Regions from separate parts of the Symbiopectobacterium purcellii genome, predicted to be linked through region 2. Evidence: riboswitches for the same ligand, from Rfam matches in the RefSeq annotation. Region 2 holds a riboswitch; each other region holds the start of a gene.
What was found. Region 2 has a riboswitch for thiamine pyrophosphate ahead of thiC (phosphomethylpyrimidine synthase ThiC). Riboswitches for the same ligand answer to the same signal wherever they lie in the genome.

Region 1: linked by a shared signal. The riboswitch ahead of thiB (thiamine ABC transporter substrate binding subunit) and the one ahead of thiC (phosphomethylpyrimidine synthase ThiC) in region 2 are both predicted to bind thiamine pyrophosphate.
Region 3: linked by a shared signal. The riboswitch ahead of thiM (hydroxyethylthiazole kinase) and the one ahead of thiC (phosphomethylpyrimidine synthase ThiC) in region 2 are both predicted to bind thiamine pyrophosphate.

What each region holds. Positions count from the first base shown of each region.
Region 1 covers NZ_CP081864.1:3,863,874-3,869,247, forward strand. The annotation lists gene K6K13_RS18025 (LysR family transcriptional regulator) at 1-293, opposite strand, end outside; gene K6K13_RS18030 (NADPH-dependent F420 reductase) at 398-1,027, shown strand; gene sgrT (glucose uptake inhibitor SgrT) at 1,112-1,276, opposite strand; gene sgrR (HTH-type transcriptional regulator SgrR) at 1,367-3,040, shown strand; TPP riboswitch at 3,065-3,194, shown strand; gene thiB (thiamine ABC transporter substrate binding subunit) at 3,266-4,252, shown strand; gene thiP (thiamine/thiamine pyrophosphate ABC transporter permease ThiP) at 4,228-5,374, shown strand, end outside.
Region 2 covers NZ_CP081864.1:4,829,699-4,835,072, reverse strand. The annotation lists gene K6K13_RS22475 (HesA/MoeB/ThiF family protein) at 1-524, opposite strand, end outside; gene thiE (thiamine phosphate synthase) at 517-1,161, opposite strand; gene thiC (phosphomethylpyrimidine synthase ThiC) at 1,158-3,116, opposite strand; TPP riboswitch at 3,245-3,368, opposite strand; gene rsd (sigma D regulator) at 3,615-4,079, opposite strand; gene nudC (NAD(+) diphosphatase) at 4,188-4,961, shown strand; gene hemE (uroporphyrinogen decarboxylase) at 5,042-5,374, shown strand, end outside.
Region 3 covers NZ_CP081864.1:3,203,476-3,208,849, forward strand. The annotation lists gene K6K13_RS15020 (acyltransferase family protein) at 347-1,315, shown strand; gene thiD (bifunctional hydroxymethylpyrimidine kinase/phosphomethylpyrimidine kinase) at 1,366-2,190, opposite strand; gene thiM (hydroxyethylthiazole kinase) at 2,181-2,981, opposite strand; TPP riboswitch at 3,019-3,115, opposite strand; gene K6K13_RS15035 (H-NS family histone-like protein) at 3,683-4,081, shown strand; gene K6K13_RS15040 (VOC family protein) at 4,340-4,738, opposite strand; gene K6K13_RS15045 (DMT family transporter) at 5,008-5,374, opposite strand, start outside.

The DNA.
Region 1 (5,374 bases), 970 kb from region 2:
GCATTAACCCGAATGGTTCCTGACGGCGTGGCTTTCATCTCCAGCGCAATCGCCTCTGCCGCATCAACTTCCGCCAACACTATCTTGCAGCGTTCATAATAGCTGCGGCCGATATCGGTCAAGCTTTGACGCCGCGTAGTGCGGTTGAGCAGTCGAGCGCCGAGACGCGCCTCTAACCAGGCCACATGCTTCGCCACCCCTTGCGGGGAAAGACGCAACGCCTCTGCCACTTCGGCAAAAGAGCCCAGTTCAGCCGCTTTAACAAAGATGTGCATACTGGTCAGCCTGTCCATCATTCACTCCAATGGGTTGTTTATCTAAGTTCCATTTGTGATTTTATCTTATTTTCGTGGTGAATTACGCTCCTTATTGATGAATGACCCAACAGGAGATCAGCATGAAAATAGGCATTATTGGCGCAGGCTTTGTCGGACGAACGATTGCCACGCTTGCGGTTAACACCGGGCATCAGGTAATGCTCAGTAACTCACGCGGCCCACAAACGCTGTTCAGCTTCCGCTCGATGGTGGGCTGTCAGGCAGGAACGGTGGAACAGGCCATTCAGTTTGGTGATGTGGTGGTGATAGCCGTTCCGCTGACGCCAATCGATCAGTTGCCTGCCACGCTGCTGGCGGGCAAGCAGGTACTTGATGCTGTCAATTATTACCCGGAGCGCGATGGCCAGGTTGATGTGCTCGACAGTGGGCAAACCACCACCAGCGAACTGCTGGCGCGCCATTTACCCGGTGCCATCATCACCAAGGCGTTTAATGCCATTCAGATGACCCAGTTGGAAAGCGATGGTTTACCGGCTGGCAGCCCCAACCGTCGCGCATTGCCACTGGCCGGGGACAATACGCAGGGCAAGCAGATTGCCCATGAATTGTATGAAGCCTTTGGCTTTGATGCCATCGACGTTGGCGCACTCGCGGAAGGGTGGCGCTTTGAACGGGGCACACCGGCCTACTGTGTACGTATGACCAAAGAGGCGTTGCTGGCGGCGCTGGACAGCGTGCAACACCACTAACGGGCAATAAAAATGCCAGCGGCGCAGGCCGCTGGCTGGTGAAAAGCACCATTACTCAGAAGTTTCTCTACTACCAGAACAGCACTAGAGCCATTGCCGGTACTCTTCTTCCGACATTTCATCGGTATGCCATTGTGTCACTTGCTGTAACAACGCCAGCTTTTGCTGAGCGCTGATCCTCCTCAGCCAGCAGCCAGGGCAATGCAAGAAGTAGTGCCGGTAAAATTGATTGAGCCGTGAAATCGCCATTAGCCACCTCCGTGCTTTCCTTGTTGTGCAGTATCACCGTAATATAGGGAAAGATAAATTGATGACTTTGGTTCGCGGAGTTCCTCTTTTATGTCGTCGACACGTTTGCAACAGCAGTTTGTCCGCCTCTGGCAGCGCTTTCAGGGGCAGGATACCGACACTACGCTTGAAGAGCTGGCCGGAGTATTACTCTGCTCACGCCGTCATATCCGTTCACTGCTCGGGGCCATGCAAAAAGAGGGATGGCTGCTGTGGCAAGCGGAAGCGGGACGTGGAAAACGCTCCCGTCTCAGTTTTATCTATACCGGCTTAACGCTGCAACAACAGCGCGCAGAAGACCTGCTGGAGCAGGAGCGCGTCGAACAACTGATCCAGTTGATCGGTGATAAAGAGACGGTACGCCAGATGTTGCTTTCCCATCTGGGTCGCCGTTTTCGTCAGGGGAAACATCTGCTGCGCGTGCTCTATTATCGTCCGCTGCGCAACCTGCTGCCCGGTTCTGCACTGCGACGCTCTGAGATGCATATCGTCAGGCAGATCTTCAGCGGGTTAACCAAGATAAATGAGGAAAACGGGGAAATCGCACCGGACCTCGCACACCACTGGCAGCAAATTACGCCACAACGCTGGCGTTTTTATTTACGCCCGGCGATCCGCTTCCACGATGGGCGCGAGTTGGTGATGAAGGATGTTATCGTCTCAGTGATGCGATTGACGTCGCAGGCATTGTTCTCACACATCACACGCGTGACGTCCCCCATCCCCTTTGTGATTGATGTTGAATTGAGCGAACCTGATGGTTGGCTCCCTTGGCTGCTCGGCAGTGCACATGCCATGATCCTGCCCCACGACTGGCAGGCACAGGCTGATTTCGCGCGCCACCCTGTCGGCACCGGCCCCTATGCAGTGGAGAAAAACAGCGACAGCCAGTTGAAAATAAAAGCCTTTGATGACTATTTCGGCTACCGGGCACTGATCGATGAGGTCAATATCTGGGTACTGCCTGACGCCTCCGAGGAACTGCCGGTATCCATTCAGGTACAAAGCGACACCACCATGCGCGACGAGTTGGAAAGCCGCATGGAGGAAGGGTGCTATTTCCTGTTGTTTGATACCCGCTCCACGCAGAGCGCGAACAGCGAGGTACGCCGCTGGATTAGTCAGGTTTTCCACCCCATTGCCCTGCTCGGCCAGACCGACAATACGCGCCGTTATGACTGGTCACCGGCGTACAGTCTGCTACCACGCTGGCACCACCAGCGTCTCGTCAACCTACAGCCCAAACCCGCTGGGCTGACAGACGTGACGCTAACGTTTTATCAGGAGCACCCCGAATACCGCATCATTGGCGAGATAATGCATAACCTTCTGGCGCAGCAGGGCGTGACGCTGCATATACAGAAAGTCGACTACGAGCAATGGTATCTGGGAGAAGCAGAAAGTGACATCTGGTTGAGCAGTGTCAACTGCTATCCACCGCTGGAGTTTTCACTGTTCGCCCTGCTCTATGAGTTACCGCTGCTGCGTCACTGCCTGAGCGGCTCGCTCCAAGAAGACGCGCAGCGCTGGCACAGTCAAACGCTCTCTATCGCCGACTTCAGCCAACGTTTGATTGAAAGCGGTGAGATTCACCCGCTGTTTCACCACTGGTTACAGTTGCAGGGGCAGCGCAGTATGCGCGGCGTGCGTATGAACATGTTGGGCTGGTTTGACTTTAAATCCGCCTGGTTTGTACCGCCGGAGCACGACGCCGACTTTCCATGATGCTACAAACCCTTTACAATAATGACGTTCTCAACGGGGTGCAGGCCGTTTGTTGATGATATCGCATTGTCAACGCACGGTATTTATGCTGAGAAAATACCCGTCGAACCTGATCCGGTTAATACCGGCGAAGGGATTTGAGAGTGCATTCGCCTGCCTCAAAGTCCTTTGCCACCCTAATATACCCAGGAGTGCAAAGTGTTACAGTCGCTATTACCCCGTTTATTGCTTCCCGTACTCGGTCTCTCTGCCGTGCTGTTTGGCTCTGCTGCCGCTAATACCAAGCCTGCATTGACCGTTTACACCTACGATTCCTTCGCGTCTGAATGGGGCCCCGGCCCGGCGATTAAAAAAGCCTTCGAAAAAGAGTGCGAGTGTGAATTGAATTTTGTCGCGCTGGAAGATGGCGTTGCCCTGTTGAACCGCTTGCGCATGGAAGGCAAAAACAGCAAAGCGGATATCGTGCTGGGGCTGGATAACAACCTGCTCAAAGCGGCTGTGGATACCGGGCTGTTTACGGCCCACCAGGTGAAAACCGACGCGTTGACGCTGCCCGGCGGTTGGGATAATGCCACCTTCCTGCCTTACGATTACGGCTATTTTGCGTTCGTCTACAACAAAGACACGCTGAAAAATCCGCCGACCAGTCTTGATGCCTTGATCAACAGCGAGCAGCCGCTGAAGGTGATTTATCAAGACCCGCGCACCAGCACGCCGGGGCTGGGCCTGCTACTGTGGATGCAAAAGGTGTATGGCGATAAAGCGCCCGATGCCTGGCAAAAACTGGCGCGCAACACCGTCACCGTCACCAAAGGATGGAGTGAGGCTTACGGCCTGTTCCTCAAGGGCGAAGCGGATATGGTGCTGAGCTATACCACCTCTCCGGCCTATCATATTATCGAAGAGAAAAAGACTAACTACGCGGCGGCGCTGTTCAGCGAAGGCCATTATATGCAAGTTGAGGTTGCCGGGCAGCTGACCGCCAGCAAGCAGCCGGAGCTGGCTAACCGCTTTATGCAGTTTATCCTCAGCCCAACGTTCCAAAGCCTGATCCCGACCACCAACTGGATGTATCCGGTCACCGACGTGGCGCTGCCGGAAGGGTTCCAGTCGCTGGCGCGCCCGGAAAAAGCGCTGTCGTTTAGCGCACAACAGGTGGCGGACCTGCGTGGGCAGTGGATTCAGGCATGGCAACGCGCCGTCAGCCGCTGATCCCACACTGGCTCTTGCCAGGGCTGTTTACCGCGGCAGTGTTGGCAGGCGTTGCCCTGCTCGCGTTTGGCGCTCTCTGGCATCAGGCGCCTGATACCCCATGGCAGACGCTGTGGGGTGATAGCTATGTGTGGTACGTAGTACGCTTTACCTTTTGGCAGGCATTGCTTTCGGCGCTACTCTCCACGCTGCCCGCCATTGTGCTGGCGCGCGCCCTTTACCGCCGCCATTTCCCTGGCAGAACCTGGCTGCTGCGCCTGTGCGCCATGACGCTGGTGCTACCGGTGTTGGTGGCGGTATTTGGCATACTGCGCGTCTACGGGCGACAAGGCTGGCTGGCGCAAGGGTTAAGCGCGCTCGGCATCGACTACACCTTTTCCCCCTATGGCCTGCAAGGGATTCTGCTGGCTCACGTGTTCTTCAATTTACCGCTGGCGACACGCCTGCTGTTGCAAGCTCTGGAGTCCATTTCCACGGAACAGCGCCAGTTAGCGGCACAGTTGGGCATGAATGCCTGGCAAACCTTTTATCTCATTGAATGGCCGTGGTTACGGCGTCAGATCCTGCCCAGTGCGGCACTGATTTTCATGCTCTGCTTCGCCAGTTTTGCCACGGTACTCTCACTCGGCGGAGGCCCACGCGCCACCACAATTGAACTGGCTATCTATCAGGCATTGAGCTTTGATTACGATCCTGCGCGCGCGGCAGGATTGGCGCTGATCCAGATGGTTTTCTGTCTGGGGTTGGTGTTACTGAGCCAACGACTCGGCTCGTGGTTTGCCGTGGGCAATACCCAGCAATTGTGCTGGCGCAACCCTCAGGATTCACTGGCTGAACGGCTGGGCGATACCGTGATTATCGTTGCTGCGCTGTTATTACTCTTGCCACCGTTGCTGGCGGTGGTGCTGGACGGTCTCAGTCCGGCGATGTTGACGGTGCTAAAACAACCCGCACTGTGGCAAACGCTGTGGACATCCCTGCGCATCGCACTCGGCGCGGGTGTGCTTTGCGTTATCCTGACCCTGATGCTGCTGTGGAGCAGCCGTGAGCTGAAGCTGCGTCAGCAGCGGCTGGCCGGACAGTTGATGGATATCAGCGGCCTGCTGATTCTGGCGATGCCGG
Region 2 (5,374 bases):
CAGCCGTGCGGGTAGGGGGGCGTTAGCACCAACAACTGTCCGCTAAAGCCAACCGCACTGCCGCTGACCAACGGCGTGTGCTGCTGAATGCAAGCGGCGTTAATCGCATGGCGTGTGGCCATGTTGTCGCTGCAATCCAGCACCAGATCTGCCTGTTGAACCGCGTGCTGTAAGGCTGTTCCTGCTAAACGCTCGGTAAGTGTTATCACTTCGGTTAACGGGTTGAGCGCCAAGAGTTGCTGCTTGGCGAGCGTGGCCTTGGAGCGAGAAATATCCTGCGTGCGATAGAGGATTTGCCGTTGTAGATTGGAAATATGCAGTTGGTCGTCATCGGCGATCGTCAAGGTGCCGACCCCTGCGGCAGCGAGATAGAGCGCGGCGGGCGCACCTAACCCACCCATGCCGACCAGCAGCACGCGGGATTTTTTCAGCCTTTCTTGTCCTTCCGGGCCGATATCTTCCAGCAGCAATTGACGGCTGTAGCGTAAGAACTCTTGATCGCTCAGTGTCGGCTCGTTAAGCATCATGACCCTCCTGATGTTCAATCAGGCTGAGCAGGGTGGCGGTGGCCTGACGCCAGTCGTCGGCCTGCGTGATGGCGCTGACCACCGCAATACTGCCGACGCCGGTTGCCAGTACGCTCGGCACGCGGTCAATACTGATGCCGCCGATGGCCACGGTAGGGAAACGTCCTTGCAGCGCATCAATGTGACGCTTCAGTTCACTCACACCCTGTGGCGCAGAGGGCATCTCTTTGGTTTGTGTCGGGAAGATATGCCCGAGGGCGATATAAGACGGTGTAAGCGCTACGGCGCGTGCCAGTTCCGCGTCATCGTGGGTTGAAATACCCAAACGTAGCCCTGCATTGCGGATTGCCTCCAGATCGGCGCTGTCCAGATCTTCCTGACCCAGGTGCACGCCGTATGCCCGATGCTTGACGGCCAATTGCCAAAAATCGTTAATAAACACGCGAGCCTGATAATCCTGCCCGAGCGCGATGGCTTGCATGATCGCGGTCTCGGCTTGTTCTGCGGTGCTGTTCTTAATGCGTAACTGGATGGTTTTTACGCCAGCACTGAGCAGGCGCTCGATCCAGGTCACGCTGTCGACCACCGGATAAAGCCCGAGCTGGGGCGCGGTCGTGGGAAATGCCGGATTCATTTCGTGTCCTCCCCGAGCAGCGTCGTGGCACTGTGGTAGAGCTCGCTGCCGCGCGCTCGGAACTGGGCGGACATCTCTGCCATGCCGACGTGAATTGGCTGCGCTTCTACGTCAGGGGAGGGGTTTTTCGCCGCGTATTCACGCACTTCCTGCGAAATTTTCATCGAGCAGAATTTGGGGCCGCACATGGAGCAGAAGTGTGCAACTTTGCCGGATTCTTGCGGCAGGGTTTCATCGTGATAGGCGCGGGCGGTTGTCGGGTCGAGTGCCAGATTGAACTGGTCTTCCCAACGAAACTCAAAGCGCGCTTTGGACATGGCGTTATCGCGGATCTGCGCACCGGGGTGCCCTTTCGCCAAATCAGCAGCATGCGCGGCGATCTTGTAGGTAATAAGCCCCTGCTTCACATCCTCTTTGTTGGGTAGCCCAAGGTGTTCTTTCGGCGTAACGTAGCAGAGCATGGCGCAACCGAACCAGCCAATCATCGCGGCCCCGATACCCGAGGTGAAGTGGTCATAACCGGGAGCGATATCGGTGGTCAGCGGCCCCAATGTATAGAACGGCGCTTCGTGGCAGTGCTCCAACTCTTCGGTCATGTTGCGGCGAATCATCTGCATCGGCACATGCCCCGGCCCTTCAATCATCACTTGCACGTCATACTCCCAGGCGATTTTGGTCAGCTCACCCAGGGTATGCAGCTCGGCAAACTGCGCCTGATCGTTGGCATCCTGAATGGAACCGGGACGCAAGCCATCGCCCAGCGACAGGGCAACATCGTAGGCCGCACAAATCTCGCAGATTTCACGGAAGTGAACGTAGAGGAAGTTCTCCTGATGGTGCGACAGGCACCACTTCGCCATGATGGAGCCGCCGCGCGATACGATGCCGGTCAGGCGCTGTGCCGTCATCGGCACATAGCGCAGCAGCACTCCCGCGTGAATGGTGAAGTAATCAACCCCTTGCTCTGCTTGCTCAAGCAGCGTATCGCGGAACATTTCCCACGTGAGGTTTTCCGCGACACCATTGACCTTCTCCAGCGCCTGATAAATAGGAACGGTACCAATCGGCACCGGGCTGTTGCGCAGTATCCACTCGCGGGTTTCGTGAATATAGCGTCCGGTGGAGAGATCCATCACCGTATCGGCCCCCCACAGCGTGGACCAGACCAGTTTTTCCACCTCTTCCTCGATGGACGAAGTGACCGCCGAGTTGCCGATGTTAGCGTTTACCTTGACCAGAAAATTGCGCCCGATAATCATCGGTTCTGATTCGGGGTGATTGATGTTGGACGGGATGATGGCACGGCCTGCGGCGACTTCCTGGCGCACAAATTCCGGGGTGATGTTGTCCGGTAGGATTGCGCCAAAGCTTTGCCCCGGATGCTGGTGGCGTAGCACTTCGCTGCGAATGCGCTCGCGTCCCATGTTTTCGCGGATGGCGATAAACTCCATTTCTGGCGTGATGAGCCCTTGGCGCGCATAGTGCAACTGCGTGACGCACTTGCCTGATTGGGCGCGTTTGGGTTGCGGTAACTGTTCAAAGCGCAGGTGATCCAACCCGGCATCCGCCAATCGCTGTTGGGTAAAACGGGAACTGACGCCGGAAAGCGGCGCGGTGTCGTTACGTTCTGCAATCCAGTCAGCCCGCAGTTTGACCAGCCCGGTACGCACGTCCGGCCGCGCATCGGGATCGCCATATGGCCCCGCGGTGTCATACACCGGCACGGCTTCGTTAGGTTCATAGCGGGGAGTGTCTTTGTCGCCCCCCAATAGCGTTGGGCTAAGGGCGATTTCCCGCATCGGCACCCGGATATCACTGCGCGACCCGGTAAGGTAGATGCGCGTGGAGTTAGGGAAGGTGGTGCCGCGCAGGTTATGAATAAACGCCTCGGCGGCTTCGCGCTTTTCGCGACGGCCAGACGGGGTTTTAGGTGTTGTGGCGGGTGATTGAGACATAGCATGTTCCTGATTATGGTTAAGGAAAAATGCTTGTCTGGAGCTCGCAGGGAGTAATTGTGGTTGCCTTGGCCCGATTTTACGCGCTATGTCGGTAACAACATGGCGGTGACAACGGTGACAAAACAGAATGGATTACTCTTGTTCCCTTCGCAGGTTTTAACCTGATCAGGTTCCGCGGATCCCGAATAAACGGTCTCAGCCTGCGGTTTATGTAGGACATAAACACGCTAGGCACTCCGACAAGATACGCCCGATCTACCCGTCATACTTCAAGTTGCAGGTGCGTTGGCTGCGTTCACTCACCCGAATCACTTACCTGAGTAAGCTCATCGGGATTCATTCACTTGCCGCCTTCCTGAAACTCGAATTATTTAGGGTATAGTCAGCACAGTGGCTGCTTACCAGGCAATAACCTCATTACCATGAGGTTAATAAAACCCTGACACTTTAGGACGTCTGAGAGACACTGTCAAAATGTAAGGTGGGGCGATGGCGTTATTCTTTATCAATGACCAGACGAATCAGTCGATCTTCCAATGCAAAGCGTTCCGCCATGGCTTCGCCGACGCTTGACAGCGCTTGCTGAAACTCAATGCAGTTATCGTGATCGATAGCGGTCGCCAGACTGCTGTCGTAGAAATCCATAATGAATTGTGTGTTGGCCTGCAACGCCAGTGCCAGACGGTGCGTTTGCGCCAGCTTTTGATCGCTCAGTGCGACCGCCTCTTGCAAGATGCGCTCATAGACATGGAAATGGCAGGCGGAAAGATAGTCCACAAGGTTGTGGCAAAAATCATCCAGGGCCTGCTCATCGAGCGGGGTGTGTTTATCTTTGTTTGGCTTAATGCCGACCAGATGGTAATAGGCAACCAGAAGTTGCTTGCGCGCTTGTAGCCATTGGTCGATTAACGCATTATTGCCACCAACGTACTCAGTCAGACTTTGTAATTGGTTTAACATTGATGACTTCGTGCATTGATAAGAAAGAACAATCGGTGACGATGAAATTCTGCCATATCCCTGACAGTTAAAATGCCAGTGAAGTGTCTGTGGAGCAATAGAAAAGATATGGAACAAACATTAAAAGGTGATGAGCATGGATGGTGGGTGGTCAGCCATGAGGGTCAAGTGTGGCTGCCTGAAGGGAAACTCCCGCATGGCACGGCAGTACAGTGCGGATTGGAAGGCATTGTTGGGCGCCAGATAGGGGAGTGGCAGGGAGAATGCGTGTGGCTGGTCAGCCACCAGAAAACGTCGCACATGGATTCTGTGCGGCAACTGCTGGATGAAGACGTGGCACTGTTTCAACTGGCCGGTCGCGGTGTACAACTGGCCGAGTTTTATCGTTCGCACCAGTTTTGCGGCTATTGCGGTCAGAAAATGGTGCACAGCAAAACGGAACTGGCTTGCTTGTGTCCGCACTGCAAAGAGCGCTACTACCCGCAAATCGCCCCGTGCGTGATCGTGGCGATCCGGCGTGGCGACGAGATCTTGCTGGCGCAGCATCAGCGTCACCGTGGCAATATGTATACCGTGCTGGCGGGGTTTGTGGAAGTGGGCGAAACCCTCGAACAGGCCGTTGCCCGCGAAGTGATGGAAGAGAGCAATATTCGTATTAAAAATCTGCGCTACATCAGCTCGCAGCCATGGCCGTTCCCGCATTCGCTGATGATGGCGTTTATGGCGGAGTATGCCGACGGCGACCTGCGCCACGATCCCAAAGAACTCCGCGATGCGGGCTGGTTCCGCTACGATCAACTGCCAATTCTCCCGCCGCCGGGTACGGTCGCGCGACGTTTGATTGAAGACACTGTGGTACTGTGCCGTGATGGGCAGGAATAGCGCTGTTGGCGTGCTACACTTCGCGCCAATCGTTTCGTTATCGCGTTTTGACCCCTCTCAGGATGACAAAAGGACATCGCATGCCAGACCTGAAAAATGATCGCTATCTGCGCGCGCTACTGCGCCAGCCCGTTGATGTTACGCCGGTATGGATGATGCGCCAGGCAGGCCGCTATCTGCCAGAGTACAAAGCAACGCGCGCACAGGCGGGTGATTTTATGTCGCTGTGCAGAAATCCAGAGCTGGCTTGCGAAGTCACGCTGCAACCGCTGCGGCGCTATGCGCTGGATGCCGCCATCCTGTTTTCCGATATTCTCACCGTGCCGGATGCCATGGGATTAGGGCTCTATTTCGAAACCGGGGAAGGACCGCGTTTTACCCATCCGGTTCGGAACGCTACGGATGTGGCGCGC
Region 3 (5,374 bases), 1.6 Mb from region 2:
TCTGTAAGGACACAAACAACAAGATTTCGTAAAGGGAAATATCTGATTTGAGAGTAGTGAGAGGTACTCACTCCTATTTATTATGGCTATCACTTCAATAATATTATAAAAAGTCGCAATATCCAGACGACCCCCATCAATCGTAAAGAATTAGGATATTGATTACGCTGCACTGTTAAAAACATTAAAAATCATGAAGTAAAATAGGGGAAACACAGAAATAAATGCAGTGGCAACGCGCTGCACTCAGATGCCTCACTAGGCGTAGAACTGTTTTAACACTACGCTTATCTTCATGAAAAACAGGGATATGACCATAGGACTTACGGCTAAAGGTGAATGAGCCATGATCAGAGATGTCAGCCAACACGCCTTAAAAAGTTTGAGTTGTTTTGCCGCCGTCACATTTTACTCAGCCAGTCAACTTTGCGTTAATGAATGTTTTATTAATGCTAACGCTATGAGTGTTCTTTACTTTCTCTCAACAATTTCTAAACCATTGTTTTTCATCCTTATTGGTTATTTTGACAATATCGATAACCTGACCAAAAAAGAGGTCAGGATAAAAATCAAAAACGTGGTATTTATCATCTTATTTTGGAATATTATCCTGTCACTGATTACATTCCAATATATTCAGCAGGGATACATACTGCAAAATGGAATAATGTTAACCATTGGCATAATTTACATCATCTACCCACTTATCATTAAGGCAATACATAATGTAAAAATGACATTGGCTTTTTTTTCGATCTTACTCGCCATTATTCTTTTATTCGATATATTCAGCCCATTAGATATGCGCGATGATCCACTCTTTATACACAGCTATTCATTTATCTGGGTATGGGGAGGGTACTATATTGTGGGAAGAATGTTGGGAACCGCCGCAGGCAGGCGGTTTACCCACCAAACCGGTATCATCTGGCTGGCTCGCATGATGGTGATACCCGTAGGCATCTCGATGTTCTTTTACGAACGCTTTCTATCCACCCACACGCAGAATATTGTCACCCCCTGGCTGCTTCTTGAACATCTGCATCTGCTGACCATGTGTTTGGCATTATTCATTGTGTTTGAAAATATCACCATAAAAAACAAAATTATAACTTACGTCGTCGAGTTTATTGGCCCGGCAATGATCGGCGTTTATATTGTGCATTACAGCGTGTTTTATTTCATTAGCACGCTATATGACTTTAACTATGTCAACCTGAAATTTGTTCTGCTGGTATCGGTGTTTATTGCGTCAGTGCTGTTGTGCCGTTTACTATTGCTAAACAGGTTTACCGCCAGGATCATCACTTTCTGAAACCACTGACATCAAACCACAATGTCGGCGGCTTATCGCCGCCGAGCGTTTCACCACCATTGATGAAAATGATGCACGGGCCCAATACCCTGCCCCACCGCCAATGAATCTGCCGCCAGTAATGCATGCTGAAGATAATGCTTCGCCGCTTGCACCGTAGTTTCCCAATCGTGGTGCCGGGGACGCAACGCCGCCAGCGCCGCAGACAACGTGCATCCTGTGCCATGCGTGTGCCGGGTGTTTACCCGTGGCGCGCAGAAACGTTGCGGTGCATGCCCACGCTGAAACAGCCAGTCCGGACTCTCCGAGTCACTCAAATGGCCCCCCTTGATCAATACGGCTTGGCACCCCATTTCCAGCAGCCCTTGCCCTTGTGCTTTCATCTCACTTTCTGTCGTCGCCGCATTGCACGCCAACAACGCCGCCGCCTCAGGCAGATTGGGGGTTATCAGTGACACACGCGGCAGCAGCGTCTCTCGAATCGCGGCGACTGCTTCAGGTGCCAGTAGAGGATCGCCACTTTTCGCCAGCATCACCGTATCCAGCACAATATAAGGGACAGCATAGCGTTGCAGGCGCTCAGCAACGGCTTCTACAATATCACTTTGCGCCAGCATGCCGATCTTCGCGCTGTCGATACGCACATCGCTCAGCACTGAATCCAGTTGAGCCGCCACAAAATCAGGTTCAATACGATAAACCGACTGCACTCCCTGCGTATTTTGCGCCACCAGCGCCGTGATCACACTGGTGCCATAGGCGCGTAGGGCAGAAAAAGTTTTCAGATCGGCCTGGATCCCTGCGCCACCGCTAGGATCGGTGCCTGCTATCGTTAATGCATTTATTCGGGGAGCGTTGTCTTTTATCAGGCACATATCTGTGCCTCCTGGCGCAACCGTGCAAGCGCATCCAAAAATGCAGGTGTAAAACTGCCCGGCCCACTAGCCTGTGCGGCGGCTTGTTCTCCTGCCCGCGCCATGACGGCACACGCGGTCGCAACCTGAGACAACCGGTCTTCACCGCGAGCACAGAATGCCGCAACGACGGCGGAGAGTGCGCACCCAGTGCCCACTACACGCGTCATCACCGGATGGCCGCCGTTTACTGCCCAGAGGCGCACACCGTCCGTAACGTAATCCACTTCTCCCGTCACCGCTACCACGGTTGACCAGCGCGCCGCCAGTTCGCGCGCGGCCGGAATGGCAGTAATGGAGGCATCCAGGCTGTCAACACCTCGCCCCTGAGAAGCAAGGCCTGTCAGCGCGATAACTTCCGAGGCATTGCCACGAATCGCCGCCGGTTTGCAAGGCAGCAATTCACGCACAAAGTCAGTGCGAAAGCGCAACCCACCGACGGCGACGGGGTCCAGAACCCAAGGTTTTCCCGCTTGATTCGCGCTATGCACTGCGGCCAACATCGCATCAGCGCGCGTTGATTCTAAGGTCCCTACGTTGATCAGTAGTGCATCGGCCAACGCAGCAAACTGTGCCGCCTCGCCCGGATCCACCACCATCGCGGGAGAGGCACCGAGCGCCAGCAACACATTGGCAGTGAAAGACTGGACCACATCGTTGGTCAGGCAATGGACTAACGGCGAAGCCGTTGAGAAATCGTGAAAAACTGCCGCCGCGTGGGCAGCAGAAAAATCGGTGGGAAGGTCGTTCATTATCACTCCCAACCGGCGTGCAAGAAGACGGTAGCCGATCGGAATACCGAGACTTCCCTACGCTGGCATTATCCAGATCAGGTGGTACGGGTATTTCTCAGCCTTCACAAAGAAGGGCACCCCGAGTCATCGCAACATCAATTTACTGTGGGACTGCCACAGCAAAGCCTATTCAGGATAATCATCAAACCAGAGTGTGTAAATTGATTTGTATTTGCCGACCGTCAAAGGCCGACGGCCTGGCTAGGCATTCATTCCCACGGAGTAAAAGGAAAGCAACCTGTTACGTTTTTTCACACTTACCCCCCAGTTTTCCTTCCGCTCTGCGTATGCCACGCTGGCATTATATTCTTCCCCGTTGCGCTTATACCCTTAAATAATTAGTGTTACGCACCGGGGAAAATGAGATCGCCCCGATAAGTTGACACCGGTGAGGGATTAGGGATGCCAATGCCGTGAACAGACAACCCAGCTTAACTATGGATGGTTGAGTGATGAATTAATAAAGAGAGGCAACCGCAAGGCGTTGTGTTATTAACCAGCTAACGATTAACGCTCCTGCTTTACCTGCGTCTCGTGTTACGCATTTTTTTACATAAGACGCTATAAAAAAATATTTCATGTCGGCGTATCTGGTGTATATTGGAAAATCAAAAAATATCTTGTAAGCTAATAATGTCTCTTCTTTTTAAAGGAACACCATGATGAGTTTTGACGTGCTAAGTAATATTCGTTCTCTTCGCGCTCAGGCCCGAGATACCGATCTTGAAACCCTGGAAGAGCTGTTAAGCAAATTCACTGCAATTGTGGAAGAGCGTCGCGAAGAAGACAGCAAAATTCAGAAAGAGCAGGCAGAACGTTTGGCAAAACTGGATGCCATTCGTGCTCAGCTTCTTGAAGACGGTATTGATCCGTCTGAACTGCTGGAGAGCGTGAAATCCAAACCGGCCAAGGCCAAACGCGATCCTCGTCCGGCAAAATATAAATATATTGATGAGAATGGCACCGAGCAAACCTGGACCGGCCAAGGCCGCACGCCTAAAGCGATCCGTGAAGCCATTGATGGCGGAAGCAAAACGCTGGAAGATTTCGAGATTTAATTTGTTCTCTTCCTTGCCGTATTAGCGCGCATCACTTGTCTTGTTATGCATGGAGCAACGTTGTACTCCATGCATATCTTTTCTCATCTGCAATCGTTATCACCCCTCGGCGTCTAGCCTTCCTTGACGAAAAGTTTTTATCCGCCAAAGACTCGATTAAAATGGCGGAAAAATTAATACCGCTGGTGTATTAGCATGCATATCAATCAGGATCCGACTTTCTTTGATCGTTTGCAGCCAACAAAAGAAGTGATATCCCTAAGACGCAATAGCGCGATGAAAGACAGCCTCGATGTTATATCCATCAGGATCGCGGACGAATGCCGCATAATAATGGGCATGATACAGCGCTCGAATTCCCGGCTTGCCATTATCTTGTCCGCCAGCCTCGATTGCCGCATGATAAAATGCATCAACCACATCACGCGTCTCAGCACTAAATGCAAAATGCGTCGCCGGACAAGGTAATGCTTTTCCCTGATAGATCCAAAATTCACCGCCAGGATCGCTGGACTTTCCATATCCTTCCAACACGCCAAAACTTATCGCATGATCAAAATTTTTAATCAGACGATAACCTAACGGTGCCAGCGCGCTTTCATAAAACTGCCGACTGCGATCAATATCTGTCACCGGAACACTTAAATGATCGAGCATTGAACGTCCCCCTGTTATAAACACGAAACCGCCTACGCATTGTTGCCCCCTGTTTTCATCCTGAAAACCGATCCTTTATCCCCTAAATAATTCGCGTTGCAGGACAACGCGTTTAGGTTTTGAACAGCGCTTGCCGCAGCCAACACACCTGCAACTTGAAGTATGATGGGCATAGCGAAAAAAATATCGGAACGGAACCGCATCGTAGCCTGAACCCGCCCTAATGAATGCTGACCCTGGTCAACATTCATGCAGACCAGCATAACGCGTTAATGAGGCGGATTAGCGCGGTTGCCTTTGGGGGAAAAACGCCACCGGACATTAATGCCAGCAACCGCTGCCAGAACGATCAGTGCGCCTGTCAACTGCCCCCCATTTAATGGCCGATGCAACACCCAGGCATCGACCAAAATAGCCACGACGGGATAGATAAACGCCAGCCCAGCGACCAATATTGTCGGAATTTTTTGTACCGCGCTGTAAAGCAGCGCAGACATCAGGCCAGTGTGTACAAAGCCAATCACCATCAGCAGTTCCCAGACGTAGCTGACAGAGGATGTCGTGGGCAGCGAGACAACAGGCAGTAGTATCACGCAGCCCACCGTTAACTGAATAAACACCATCAGGCAAGGAGAC